Prochlorococcus marinus str. MIT 9312: one gene and its partner. The main gene of each other region encodes a partner of the protein of the gene in region 2 in a complex. Links are inferred from orthologs where the notes say so. Each region holds a gene or a part of one and is shown on either strand. Other genes may lie near its edges.

Evidence for each region.
Region 1: the proteins of PMT9312_RS02745 (region 2) and accD are in contact, whole or in part, in a solved structure (PDB 8UXZ), measured with the Escherichia coli proteins. The link is inferred for Prochlorococcus marinus str. MIT 9312 from one-to-one orthologs.

What each region holds. Positions count from the first base shown.
Region 1 is NC_007577.1:735,422-739,450, forward strand. Bases 1,281-4,029 are described here. They hold accD (acetyl-CoA carboxylase, carboxyltransferase subunit beta), read right to left. Parts: upstream 3,222-4,029; coding sequence 2,340-3,221; downstream 1,281-2,339. Other genes in these bases: PMT9312_RS04050 (Gfo/Idh/MocA family protein), read right to left, coding at 1,281-1,942; PMT9312_RS04055 (hypothetical protein), read right to left, coding at 1,945-2,337; PMT9312_RS04065 (phosphoribulokinase), read right to left, coding at 3,366-4,029. Outside these bases: fba (class II fructose-bisphosphate aldolase), read right to left, coding at 1-752; more of PMT9312_RS04050, read right to left, coding at 845-1,280.
Region 2 is NC_007577.1:494,938-504,754, reverse strand. Bases 2,631-5,504 are described here. They hold PMT9312_RS02745 (acetyl-CoA carboxylase carboxyltransferase subunit alpha), read right to left. Parts: upstream 4,635-5,504; coding sequence 3,627-4,634; downstream 2,631-3,626. Other genes in these bases: PMT9312_RS02740 (long-chain acyl-[acyl-carrier-protein] reductase), read right to left, coding at 4,639-5,504; PMT9312_RS02750 (SDR family oxidoreductase), read right to left, coding at 2,918-3,652; folE (GTP cyclohydrolase I), read right to left, coding at 2,631-2,764. Outside these bases: PMT9312_RS02770 (lipoyl protein ligase domain-containing protein), read left to right, coding at 1-62; PMT9312_RS02765 (site-2 protease family protein), read right to left, coding at 92-1,315; PMT9312_RS02760 (phosphoribosylanthranilate isomerase), read left to right, coding at 1,371-2,027; more of folE, read right to left, coding at 2,024-2,630; more of PMT9312_RS02740, read right to left, coding at 5,505-5,679; PMT9312_RS02735 (aldehyde oxygenase (deformylating)), read right to left, coding at 5,789-6,517; PMT9312_RS02730 (creatininase family protein), read right to left, coding at 6,636-7,424; PMT9312_RS02725 (S1 RNA-binding domain-containing protein), read left to right, coding at 7,491-8,705; PMT9312_RS02720 (Tab2 family RNA-binding protein), read left to right, coding at 8,702-9,607; peptidoglycan editing factor PgeF, read left to right, coding at 9,615-9,817. UniProt on the Escherichia coli protein: Component of the acetyl coenzyme A carboxylase (ACC) complex. First, biotin carboxylase catalyzes the carboxylation of biotin on its carrier protein (BCCP) and then the CO(2) group is transferred by the carboxyltransferase to acetyl-CoA to form malonyl-CoA.

The DNA of each region.
Region 1 (4,029 bases), 240 kb from region 2 along the record:
TCACCACCATATTTGTTGATGATATCCAACCATTCTTGAGGAACTGAACTAGATCCATGCATTACAAGATGGGTATTTGGAAGTGCTTTATGAATTTCAGCAATTCGGCTTATTGCAAGAACTTCTCCTGTAGGTTTTCTTGTGAATTTATAAGCACCATGACTTGTACCTATAGCAATAGCTAATGCATCAACTTTTGTTTTAGCAACAAAATCTGCAGCTTCTTCAGGATCAGTCAAAAGCATATCTGTAGAAAGTTCACCTTCAAATCCATGACCATCTTCTGCTTCACCTTTCCCTGTTTCTAATGAACCTAAGCAACCTAATTCTCCTTCAACACTAACTCCAACTGAATGAGCAAAATCTACTACTTTTTTAGTAACTGCAACATTATATTCGTAACTAGCGGGTGTTTTTGCATCTGCCTCTAGAGAACCATCCATCATTACTGATGTGAAACCATTTATTGCTGCTGAATAGCATGTTGATGGCTCATTACCATGGTCTTGGTGCATTACCACAGGAATATTAGGATATGTTTCTGTGGCGGCAAGGATTAGATGACGTAAGAAAATTTCTCCTGCATAATTTCTTGCCCCTCTTGAAGCTTGGAGGATTACTGGACTATCAGTTTCATATGCTGCTTCCATGATTGCTTGAACTTGCTCAAGATTATTAACATTGAAAGCTGGAATACCGTAACCATTCTCAGCAGCGTGGTCTAAAAGTAGTCTTAGTGGAACGAGGGCCATAATTAAAATAAGTTAGATGCTATACAAAGCACTTGTTCTCGCGAGTTTAGTACAAAGAGGGATCAAATGTCACGTAATTAGATATACAAAATCTATATTTTTATATTTAACCCACTCTTCGACGATTCTCTTATCGCTTCACAAACTTTATGACTTGCAAGTCCCTCGCATAGGCCTGGAATGATGGGTGTTTTATTAAAAATACTCTCAGCCCATAAATTTTGAATTCTTAAAACTGGAGCTATCCTTCCATCAGTCCATGTTTTCTCAAAATTAAAAATTGAATCTGCAGTCAGATTTTGTATTTTATTTTCGTTGTTTGAGTATTTCAAATTAAAACCATGTACATAATCTTTTTGGTTCTCGCTTTTAAGAATAAGTGAACCTTCGCTTCCATATATTTCTAAACTAAAGCCTCTACCGTTTTTAGAAATCGATGATAAAGAAACCTGACATGGAATTAGATTCGTACTGTAATTTGATAGTTCTATATTAGCTAGACAAATATCCTCGCTAGTAACGTAATTTAAATCAGATGAATTAGGTAAGGGTCTTTTTTTTATTGATGTTGCTAACTTGCCAGATACGTTTATTGATTCTCCAAAAAACCAATTCAACATATCGAATGCGTGAGTACCTAAGGCACCAATAACTCCTCCACCTTTTTCTTCTAAAGAATACCAATTCCAGGCTCTTTTAGGGTCTGATCTGCTTCCCATTAACCAATCTAATTTGACTAAATATATATCGCCTAAAATATTTTCATCAATAAGTTTTTTTGTCTGAAGGAAAAGTGGTACTGCCCTGTATTCGAAATCAACACATACACTTAAGTTATTGATCAAAGATATTCTCTGAAGCTCTTCAATTTCAGAGGACGATATTGAAACCGGTTTTTCTAATAGCAAATTTTTATTATTCTCAAGAGCTTGTTTTGCTAATTTAAATCTTGATTCAGGAGGGGTAGCAACAATAATCCCATCAATATCTGGAGATTTAACTAAATCTTCCCAATTATGAAAAAACTCTAATCCCGTTTCTTTTTCTAAAATCGATTTTTGCTTTTTCTCATAATGATAAATAGCTACAGGCGTTAAATAATCTGACTCTTTTAATGCTTCTAAATGAACTTTTTTCCCAAAACCTAGTCCAGCTATAGCTATTTTTAATTTTTTATTTTTAGTATTCATTCTTATCCATTAATAAACTCTGAACAACTATTTTCAATAACAACATCTATAAGTTCGTCATTATTAGAAGTTTGCCATTTTGAATTAAATTGAGGAATTCCATTTATTGAAGTGTCTTTGAACTCTTTTTTATCGCAATTAATTCTCATTACATAAAGTGATAACTCTCCATCATCATTTGAATTAGTTGGATTTTTAAAGAACTTTGTTAAGACACTTATTTCACCATTTGGAAGCGGCTTAATACTCCCTTTATCAAGCCATTCTTTCCCATCACCATTTTCTTTAAGGAGAACCCAATCAACATTTCCTATTGCATATGAATAGGTAGCAAAATTTAAAATAAACAAAAAAAGGCTTAAAGAAAAATAAAATAAATTAGAAATTATTCTCATTATTATATATTTGCTTCTGCCAGTTCTTTTACACCGTGGATTTTTAAAATTTTAGTCAAAGTAGTCTTGAGATCTTTCCTTTTCACTATTACATCAACAAAACCATGCTCAAGAAGATATTCAGCTGTTTGAAAATTATCAGGTAATTTTTCTCTTAATGTTTGTTCAATAACTCTTCTTCCCGCAAATCCAATAAGAGCTTTAGGTTCCGCCAATATTAAATCACCTAACATCGCAAAGCTGGCTGTTACTCCTCCAGTAGTTGGATGAGTTAACAATGGCATATACAGAAGATTTTTTTCTTTATGTTTTTTGAGTGCTCCCGATATTTTTGCCATTTGCATGAGACTTAACATACCTTCTTGCATCCTTGCTCCACCTGATGCGCAAACAATAAGAATTGGGTAATTTTCTATAGTTGCTCTTTCAATTATCCTCGTAATTTTTTCACCAACTACTGAGCCCATGGATCCGCCCATAAATCTAAAATCCATTACAGCTAATGCTAAAGGCATTGAATTTACAGAACAAAAACCTGTTATGACACCATCTCTTAAGCCAGTACCTGCTTGACTTTCTTTAATTCGATCAGCATAAGACCTTCTATCTTTAAAACCTAAAGGATCTGTAGGACTTAGTGAACTATCAAACTCTTTGAATGAATTTTTATCAGCAATTATATTTATCCTTTCATCACTATTAATCCTATTATGGTGACCACAATTACTACAAACATTGAAATTTGAAATTAGGTCTTTTCTATAGGCTACTTGAGAACATTCTGAACATTTAACCCACAAACCGTCTCCCTCGTCAGTATCTTGGGAAACTTTCCCAACAAATTGATCTTTACGCCTTGCGGCAAACCAGTCGATTAATGACACAACGTTACCTGTTTTTTCTATTTAAATCTAAGTAAGGTACTTTTATCAAGAAAGATATATAAATATTTGAGATTTTATAGATTAGGAACTCCCTTATCCTTAGAAAAAAAAATATATGGATTTGAGTTGATAATCGAATATTAATTATCCTTTATTTTTCTCCTCAATCATTTTATGAATTATTGGGGTAAGAATAAGTTCCATTGCGAAACCCATTTTCCCACCATTTACAACGATACTGGTTGGACTTGACATAAATGAATCGTGAATCATTCCAAGCAAGTATTGAAAATCAATTCCCCATTTCTCTCTAGCTCCTTTTCTGAAATGTATGATCACAAAGCTCTCATCAGGAGTTGGAATATTCCTGCATATGAAAGGATTGGAAGTGTCAATTGTGGGAATTCTTTGGAAATTAATATCGGTTTTACTGAATTGTGGACAAATGTGATTTATATAATCAGGCATCCTTCTCAATATAGTATCCACAATGGTTTCAGCTGAGTAACCTCTCTCTGCGTTATCTCTATGGATTTTTTGAATCCACTCTAAATTTGTTATCGGAACAACACCAACAAGTAAATCAGCATAGGATGCCACATTGTATCCATCACCTTCTACTCCGCCATGTAAACCTTCATAAAAAAGTACGTCTGTTCCCTTAGGAATATCTTCCCATGGAGTAAATTGACCTGGTTCTAAGGATGTCCCAAGTCTTGTATTATGTTCTTCCGCTTCTTCAGGACTATGGAGATAATATCTTTTCTTCCCTCCTCCAGTTTCACCATAGATTTTAAAAAGTTCTTCT
Region 2 (9,817 bases):
GAAATTCATTCCTAGAGAATAAATCTAATATAAGATTCAAAAATGTTGCCATTGATAATTAAAATATTGAAAATTTTCATGACACCAATTCTTAAAGATCTCCTTTCTGCTTCATTAAATTAACTATTCTTGGCAATTCAATTCCCAAAGGATACTGATTTTTATAATTTAATTTGTTAACAATCTCTAAAGGCAAATTAAAACCTAATTTATTCAATATAAAGTATCCAATTTTAGACCTATCAATTATCCCCAAAGGGATATCTGCAGCATTGAGTACCAATAAAAAACCTTCACTAGTGTCTTCAAGTCTTTCTATAGTTTTCCATAATTTTTCATTACTATAGATATTCGCAAAACTGTTTATTGGTTTCTGAAAATCCCCAACAAAATTCCGCTCCCATTTTTTTATAGTTACAGTTTTTAAAATATTCTCATCAACAAAACCGGTCCATCTACCAGTATTTGCAACAAAGAAATATTTATCTGCTGCATCCTTTTTATCTTTTATTTTTGTGTTAAATTCTGAGAAATTAGAATCGAATTCAATTTTTCTCAATGGCTTTAATTTAAGCTCAGAAACTTTACTAAATTTAAGGATGTTTTCAATTTTAAAAAATTGACTTTCTGATTTTGAAGAATTAACGCCTAACAAACCTAAAAAAGAAAGAATAAAACCATAATAAAAATTAAATCTAAATAAACAAATTATGCCAAATATTAGAACTAAAAAAGATAAAGATAAATTTACTTTATTGAGGAAATCTCTTCCTTTATTTTTACTCCCTGAGAAATGCCAAATAATACTTTTTAATAAATTCCCCCCATCTAAAGAACCAATTGGAATTAAATTTAAGAAGCCTAAGAATAAATTTAATATACCTACTCTAGAAATTATATTGATAGCTATTATTTCTTGAGATGTACTGTAATTGCTAATTAAAAGTAGAATAAATGCTGTAGCGAAACATAATAGAGGTCTAACGATTGCAATTTTTATATTCCCCAAAGCAGTTTGACAATACTTATCTGTGTGTAAAATTGCCCCTAGAAAATAAAAAGTGATTTTTCTAATTTTTACACCCTGATTTAGGGAAACAAAGGTATGTAAAACCTCATGAGAAATAATTGAAGATAATAATAAAAAAGATGTAGAAAATCCAATAATCCAAGCCTCTTTAGTATTGTAAATATCGCCTGAGGTAAAATTAACCTGATTACTAATACTCCATGAGAATAAAAAGAGAATTGCAAACCAATAAGGATGAATTCTGAAGGGAATTCCCCATATTTTAAAAATTTGCCAACTTCTCAAAAATAATCTCCGCTATATTTAGCAATAATATTAATTTTACATACTGGATAACGATATGCCCAAGACTAACACTTTAGTTAAAATTTGCGGACTCACGTCTGAAGAACAAGCTCTTCAAGTCGCCAAATTAGGAGCTCATGCTATCGGAATTATTGCGGTTGAAGAGTCACCAAGGTATGTATCAGCTGTAAAAAAGAAGAAAATTTTTAAAACATTAGAAAGTTTTTACCCAAAAATCGAGAGGGTATCTGTTGTCCAAAATTGTTCTATAGATTTAATTATTAAAAATTTCTTAGGAAACCCTAGTGAAACTATAATTCAATTACATGGAGATGAGGATATTGATTACTGCAAAAGGTTAAGGGAAAAAATTCCAAATATTGGAATATGGAAGGCCTTCAGAATAAAAACTAAAAAGGACTTGGATCAAATAAAACCTTTTGAAGATTTTGTAGATGCGATACTACTTGATTCATGGAATAAAGAAACTTATGGGGGTTCAGGGAAAAAAATAAAAACTATTTATCTAGAGAATCTCCAATTTAGTAAACCTTGGTGGCTAGCAGGCGGAATATCAACTGAATGGATTGATGAAATTTTAACTGACATCAAACCAGATGGACTAGACATTTCAAGCAGTATTGAAATATCTCCAGGCTTGAAAGATCTAGAAAAAACAGGGGCCCTAATTAAGTTTTTAAAAAAGAATTAGTAGTTATTAGTTGCAGATTGCTGTTTTACAAGTTCAAAAAATTCTTGTTTTAAACTTAAGTCATGCCTAAAGTCGCCTCTTACTACAGAATTAATCATACTTGTATTTGGTTCTTTAACTCCCCTCCATTTCATACAATAGTGTTGGGCCTTCACAATAATACCTAAACCTTTAGGTTCACACAATTTTTCAATTTCATCTGCGAGTATCATTACAGCTTCTTCTTGAATATGAGGTCTTGAAAAAACCCAATCAGCGACTCTTGCAAATTTTGAGAGCCCTATAACTTTATTCCCAGGTTTAATGCCTATCCAACACTCCCCAAGAATTGGGACCAAATGATGTGAACATGCAGATCTTACTGAAATAGGGCCTACAGTATAAATCTCATCAAGATTCTTATCGTTTGGAAAACTTGTAACTTTGGGTTGTTCATGATATCTCCCTTTAAAAACTTCATTTAAATACATCTTTGAGACTCTTTCTGCAGTCTCTTGAGTATTATGATCATTTTCAACATCTATTACTAAGGACTTAAGGAGGTCTTTAACTCTGGAGGCTACTTCTTTTTCTAGAATTTCTAATTCTCCAGGATTTATAAAGTCTGCAATGTTATCATTTGCACTGAATCTTGTCCCAGAATTCTTAATTCTGTCTCTGATAATTTCAGAGATTAGTTTATTAGTAATCTGGTCATCAAAGTTTCTAATATTATCGTTGGGTAATGTAGAGGTCATAAAATTTTAAACAGAAAATTGTATGCAACTTAATTTACTGTATCTTCCAAAAGCTTAATTGCTTATACACTATATCACATTCTCTTGTTCAATCGGGTTCAAATAGTCCTAAAAAAAATCACCTTTTAAAGATTAAAAAGATAAATAGAATTTTCAAAAAGCACCTCCAGAAGGCATCAAAGTTAAGTCTTCAATCAATTGTGACTCGGGTTGTTGTGCCATATAAAGAATAGTATCTGATACCTTATTTGAGGAGAGCATAGAAGTTCTATCAAAATCAGAATTAATTGATTCGGAGTCCCAAAGAGGAGTATTTACTGAACCTAAAGTTATTGTGCATGCTCTTATTGAATTGGATCTCTCCTCTTCCCTCAAGCATTTAGTAAACATGGTGAGTGCAGATTTTGAAATACAATATGCACCCCATTGAGGGAAAGCATTATAAGAGGCATGACTACTAACATTAATTACTAAACCACCATTTTTTCTCATTTGAGGGATTATTGAGCTGCAAATTTGAAAAACACTCGTAAGGTTTATTTGAATTGTTTGTTCCCATTGCCCAAAATCCATTTCAACTAAAGACCCATTAAATGCGCAACCGGCATTATTTATCAAGACTGAAGGGCAACCATATTTCTCAATTGCTTCTCCAACACAATTCTCTATTCCTATAGGATTAGCTAAATCACATTTAACCAGGCTAATTTTTGATTTAGTAGTCAATAATTCACTCTTTAGTTTCTCCAATAAATCCATATTCCTGGAAAGTAGAATTAAATCCCAACCAGCTTTAGCAAAAGTAATTGCGGTAGATCTACCAATACCTTTCGTAGCACCTGTTATAAAAGCTAGTTTCAATTTATTCAGATTGGGGGGGGATTTCACTATAAATCTCTTCAATATTATTTGCTTCGATAAATTTACCTAAAACCCTAAATTTTTTATATCTTTCCTCAATGAGTTCATCTTTAGTCATTTGCAGTAGAGTATCAAGGTGTTTCTCAATAGCCTCCTTTAGTGTATTGCCAGCATCTAAAGGAGCCCAATTGTTTCCACCCGAAGGTTCTGGTAATACTTCATCTATTATCCCCAATTTAAGTAAATCTTTACCTGTAATTTTAAGTGCTGATGCTGCTTCAGGAGCCTTTGCAGCATCTCTCCATAAAATTGATGCACATGCTTCTGGACTAGCAACTGTATAAACACTGTGTTCAAACATTAGTAACCTATCAGCAACACCTATTCCAAGTGCGCCTCCAGAACCACCTTCTCCAATAACAGTAGCCACAATAGGGACTGTCAAACCAAACATCTCCCTTAAGTTTCTTGCAATCGCTTCCCCTTGTCCCTGCTCTTCAGCTGTTAAACCTGCATAGGCTCCAGGAGTGTCAATAAATGTAAGAATTGGCAAAGAAAATCTATCTGCATGCTGCATTAATCTAAGCGCTTTTCTATAACCTCCTGGCTTTGCCATTCCAAAGTTTCTTACAACATTTTCTTTAGTATCTCTTCCTTTCTGATGCCCCAACATCAACACTGGTCGATTATTTATCGAACCTATACCTCCAATTAGTGCCATATCATCGCCTCCATTTCTATCTCCATGTAATTCGATCCAGTCATCACAAAACATTTGAACAAAGTCTAAAGTGCTAGGTCTTTGAGGATGTCTAGCCACCTGAATCTTTTGTGCAGGCGTTAGTGATTTAAATATCTCTTCTCTTCTCCTAGTTGCCAAGGTTTCAAGCTGCAGAAGCTGTTGACTAACATCCACTTCTGAATCTCGAGCTAATTCTTTAATTTGCTCTATCTGTTTCTCAAGTTCAACAAGAGGCTTTTCAAAATCAAGTAGGTAACGTTTAGCCATAATTTCAAACAGTCAATACTTTAGGCTGTTTATCAAGTCCAATCGCAGAAAAACCATGTTTCAAAGAAGCTGCTCCAATAAATTCCATTTTTTCAAGAGAAATGTTATTCCTTCCCCAACTAAAGTTGGTATGACACTTTTCAAATTCTAAAATCATAGCTTCTGCAAAGCAAGCAAACATCTCTCTCTGAGGGTTCTGCATTTCTGCAAGTTCCATCATATTCCAGCCAATATCATTGAAAAACTCTACTATACCTCCTTTTAAAACATGAATATTTTTACCTTTAAATTTCTCATCAAGATTTTTAGGGTATCCACCATCAATCATTAAACATGGTTTTTTTAAGTTTTCAATTTCAATTTCAATCGTTTTAGGCATACTTGCAACCCATACAACAATATCCGCTTGAGGCAATGCTTCATCTAAACTTTTTATAGTGCCACCATCTAATTCTTTCTGTAATAGAGTTAATGGTTGTTGTTGTCTAGCCACCATAAGAAGTTCTGAAATACCAGTTTTATTGACAAGCCACCTACAAACAGCACTTCCTATATCACCTGTAGCACCAATAACAGCAACAGTTGCAGTTTTAAGATCTATCCCTATGCGAGGAGCATTTATTTCTAGTTGCCTACAAATAACCCAGGCAGTGTGTGTATTACCTGTAGTAAACCTTTCCCACTCTAATGAAGTATTTCTAATTTGTTTATGTTGAAGAAGATTAAAATTTTCGAAAATAATAGAAGTAAATCCTCCTAAAGCCGTAATGTTAATCCCTTTTTTCTGAGCTAATTCCATAGCATTTAATACTTTTCTTCTTGCGGTTTTAAACCTAGAAAGCATTTCAGGAACAAAGCAAGAATCTATATAAGAACCTTCAATAGATATTCCAGTAGCACTCTTAACTTCTACATTTTCAACCAATTGAGGAGGGGCTGTACACCAAACATCTAGATCACCATCAGCAATATGATCAAAGCCTAGTAATGAAGCTTTTCTTTTTGCATCTTCAAAACTAGTTGAGTGGCCTATTAACCCAAACATTGAAAATTTATTAATGGTTTCTATACAATGTTATGAACAATAGCATAGAGGTATGTATTTAATTTAGAAATGATAAATTATTAGAATGCTTAGTTAATTAGAAATATTATTAAACAATCGCTGCCATAGCCATTCTTGCAATTTCTCTATTATCAAGACCTATTTCTAGAAGAGTGTCTTGGTAAGCAATCATAAATTCTTCCATTAACTCTTCTCTATCCATAGCCAAAACTGATGCATCTTCTGCTACTTCATCTAACATCTTTTTAATTAAGGGAAGGTTAACCTTATTGGCTTCCATTAATTCTTCTTTACAAGTAGATAAATTCTTTTTAAGCCACTCTTGGCCGTAATTTAGATGGAGATATTCATCTTTAACCACTCCCTCTGTTATTTTTTTTGCAAAAGGATCAGCAACTCTTATGTAAACGTTATAAGCAGATATAGCAAAAGCTTCAATTAAAATAGCTTGTATCAGAAGACAAGTTGTTAAATTTCCTTTTTCTAAAGCAATTTGAAAATTACCATGCAATTTAGAAAAGAATTTTTTTGCGAATACCATATCAGCATCTACTCCTAAATTTCTTCCACAAGCAGTAAATCCTTTTTTATGCTTGAGTTCCATTCTCGCCAACTTAGTTAATTCTTCTAACTCATTTGGTATTAACGTTGCTATTGAAATGTAATTATCATGAGCCTCTTGCTCTCCCTCTATAACAATTGCATTTATTCTGCTATATGCATCCTTATAGGAATCTGTTGTAAAGTCGGGAAGATTCAAAGAATTCGTGTCTATGGATTCTTCAGTAGTTTTTGTATTTGTTTCTAGAGTTTGCATGTCAGTAATCTTTAGCTCATTATGCATGAATATTACATGATTATAGTGAGTTTATTTAAATATCATGAAAATATTTTCAATTGTTAAGTCACATTTTTCAACTTAAATTTATTTCAATTTAATTGGGCCAATCCGATTCCATTAGATTCATTATCAATTTGAACCAATGATTAATCAATAATTCCTTTAAATCTTTTCCTAAGGACTCATTTGCACCTCTACTATCCCCAATCACTCCAGATTTACTCAAGTCTTTTGTGAGCCAAGCAGTTGGCGCATTTCCCTCTAAACTCCAACCTTCTGGGATCTGTCCTTTAATGCCCTCATTAGGACGTTCATCACCTACCAATTCTGGTTTTATAGCCAGCATCAAACTTGTTTCAGCTAAGGATGCATGTAGCCCATTCTCGATCTCAGTTTTTGTTAACAATTCACTTAATCCATTAACACCACTCCATAAGAAACAAGGGAATACTGCCATCCCAGGTGCAAAACTTCTTAGCTCTCTTGCAGCTGTATTTAGTAGTGAGATTTGACCTCCATGTCCATTAATCAATATCAATCTTTTAAAACCCATTTCAGATAATTGACCTCCGACTTCCTTAATCATTGAGGTTATTAAATATGAGGAAAGTGAAATTGTCCCAGCAAAACCCTTATGTTCTGGAGAAAACCCAATATATTGTGTTGGAAGTTTTTTTAATGGGATATCGGAAGAGAATAATTTAAAAACTTCGCTAATGATTTCATCAACAAAAATACTATCTGTAGCAAGAGGCAAATGCGGCCCATGTTGCTCAACAGCGCCGAATGGCCAAATAACTGTTGATCTTTTGTCTTTTGCAATACTCTCAATTTCTTGCCAATTTAAATATTCAAATTTATTAGGTATTGGTTTAAAGTTCATTAATTTTAATTTTGAGTACTAACATTTAGAGTATGTTATTAATTAATTATTCTTATTTTACCTACGATGGGAGTCAGTAATAAAAATGCCCAAGATAATATCCAACCAAAGGGCAATAAAAAAAATTTTAAAAAACCTCTTCAGGTACTTCACATAAGCAAGAAGGATACTCAAAAAAAATCTCAAGAAATACAGAATGAACAAAACAATTCGCAAGAAGAAATTAAAAAAGAAAATATCGCAATCAAACCTCAAATAATTAAAGATGAATCAGTAAACGAAATTGAGGACAGTAATGAAAACACGAAAGCTTTTGATAGTTCTCAACAAAACTTAAATAGACCCCTTAATTTTTCTGAGCAAAACACAGATTTTCAATTAGAAAGAACAGTTGATGAATTCGATTTTGATGAAAGTGCTTTTTTGGAGGCTTTAAATGAAAATGAGCCAATTGGGGCTACAGGAGAAACAATTTCAGGGAAGGTTATAGCAATCGAAAGTGATGGCCTATATGTTGACATTGGTGGGAAAGCACCTGGTTATATGCCAAAAAAAGAATGTGGGTTGGGTGTCATAACTAACTTTAAAGAAAAATTCTCTATAGGCCTTGAAATGGAAGTCTTGGTTATAAAAGAACAAAATGCTGATGGGATGGTAACAGTGAGCGCTAGGGCATTAATTCTCAGGCAAAGTTGGGAGAAAGTTTCAAATTCCGCTAAAAATGGAGAATTAATTGACGTTTTAATTAATGGATTTAACAGAGGTGGACTTACATGTGATGTAGATGGATTGAGAGGATTCATCCCAAGATCCCAACTTGAAGATGGTCAAGATTATCAATCTTTTGTTGGCAAAACTCTAAAAGTAGCGTTCCTTGAGGTGAATCCAGAATCCAGAAAATTAGTTCTCTCTGAAAAGAAAGCATCATTAGTCTCTAAACTTACGAGTCTAGACTTGGGTCAATTAATTGAAGGAGAAGTTTTAGCAGTAAAACCATATGGCTTCTTTATTGATTTAGGTGGAGCTAGTGGACTTCTTCATCAATCCTCACTAACAAAAGGATCGATTCGTTCTTTACGAGAAATTTTTAGAGAAGGGGAAATTATAAAAGCTTTAATATCTGAAATTGACCTTGAGAAAGGGCGAATTGGTCTTAATACAGCCCTTTTAGAGAACTCTGCAGGAGAATTAATTATTGATAAAGAAAAAGTTATGCGAGAAGCCACTGATAGAGCACTAAAAACCAAAGCACTCTTCGACAAAAAAAATCAAGACAAATGAATATTAATAAGAAAAAAGAAACAAGTCCTGAATTAAAAATTTCAGATTGGGAATTAGACTTTTATTCAAGACCAATAATTGAAGCAAATGGAAAAAAAAGATGGGAGTTAATTATTTGCTCTACAAGAAGTTATGAGACAAAAGATATTTTTCTTTGGAATAAAAAATGCCCTGCTAGTGAAGTTAATTCGATATGGCTTACAAAAGCTCTTAATGAAGCACTAAATGAAGCGAGAAAAGAAGGGTGGGCGAAACCTTCAATAGTTAGATTCTGGAGATCTTCAATGAAGTCCATAATTAAAAAGTCACTGGAAGCCACTAATATTGAGGCACTTGTTAGTAGAAGAACCTATAATTTGTTCGATAGAATAGAATTTCTTGAAAAAGATATTTATCCAAAGGAAAAAGGCTACGTAAGAGGTGTACTAGCTCCAACTTTTACTTCTACAATGGAAAGCTCACCTACACCCTTACCAGAAGCAGTGAGAGGCGATGCTTTAACTATCTCTGAAATATCTGTTGGCGAATTGAAATCAGCACAAAATTGGCCAATTGAATTTGGAGATATTTTTCCAATTCATCAACCATTGGATAATAATGAATTAATTCCTGGATTAAGACTTTTTAGCAAAGAAAGATCTTTGGCACTTTCTGCATGGTTCAGTTCTTTAGAACCTATTAAATTAATAATAAGTAAAAACCAACTAATACTTGAAGCTTCGGAAGATGATAAGTGGCTTGTAACGGATTTACCAGAAAAAGATGCAAATATTTTAAGTACAAAGTTTTTAGAAAATAAAAAAAATTCCTTTGGTTATCAATTTATTTCCATACAGTCAACGCCATACATCGAAAAATTTGCAGGATTCTGGATCTTGAGAGATATTGAATTAATTAAATAAGTTTTGTTTGGGAGAGGGAACTATTCCTTATAAAGATATACATTTCTCAAAAAATAAAATTTTCATTCAAAACAAAAAATTTGAGTACTATTCATCACCTATTCTTAGTAAATATAAATTTCCACATGCTTACTTTACGAAGTCTAGCTCTAAGAAATTTCTTCAATTATTAGGAAATTTCTTTAATGAAAATCATGTAAATTGCGTTTC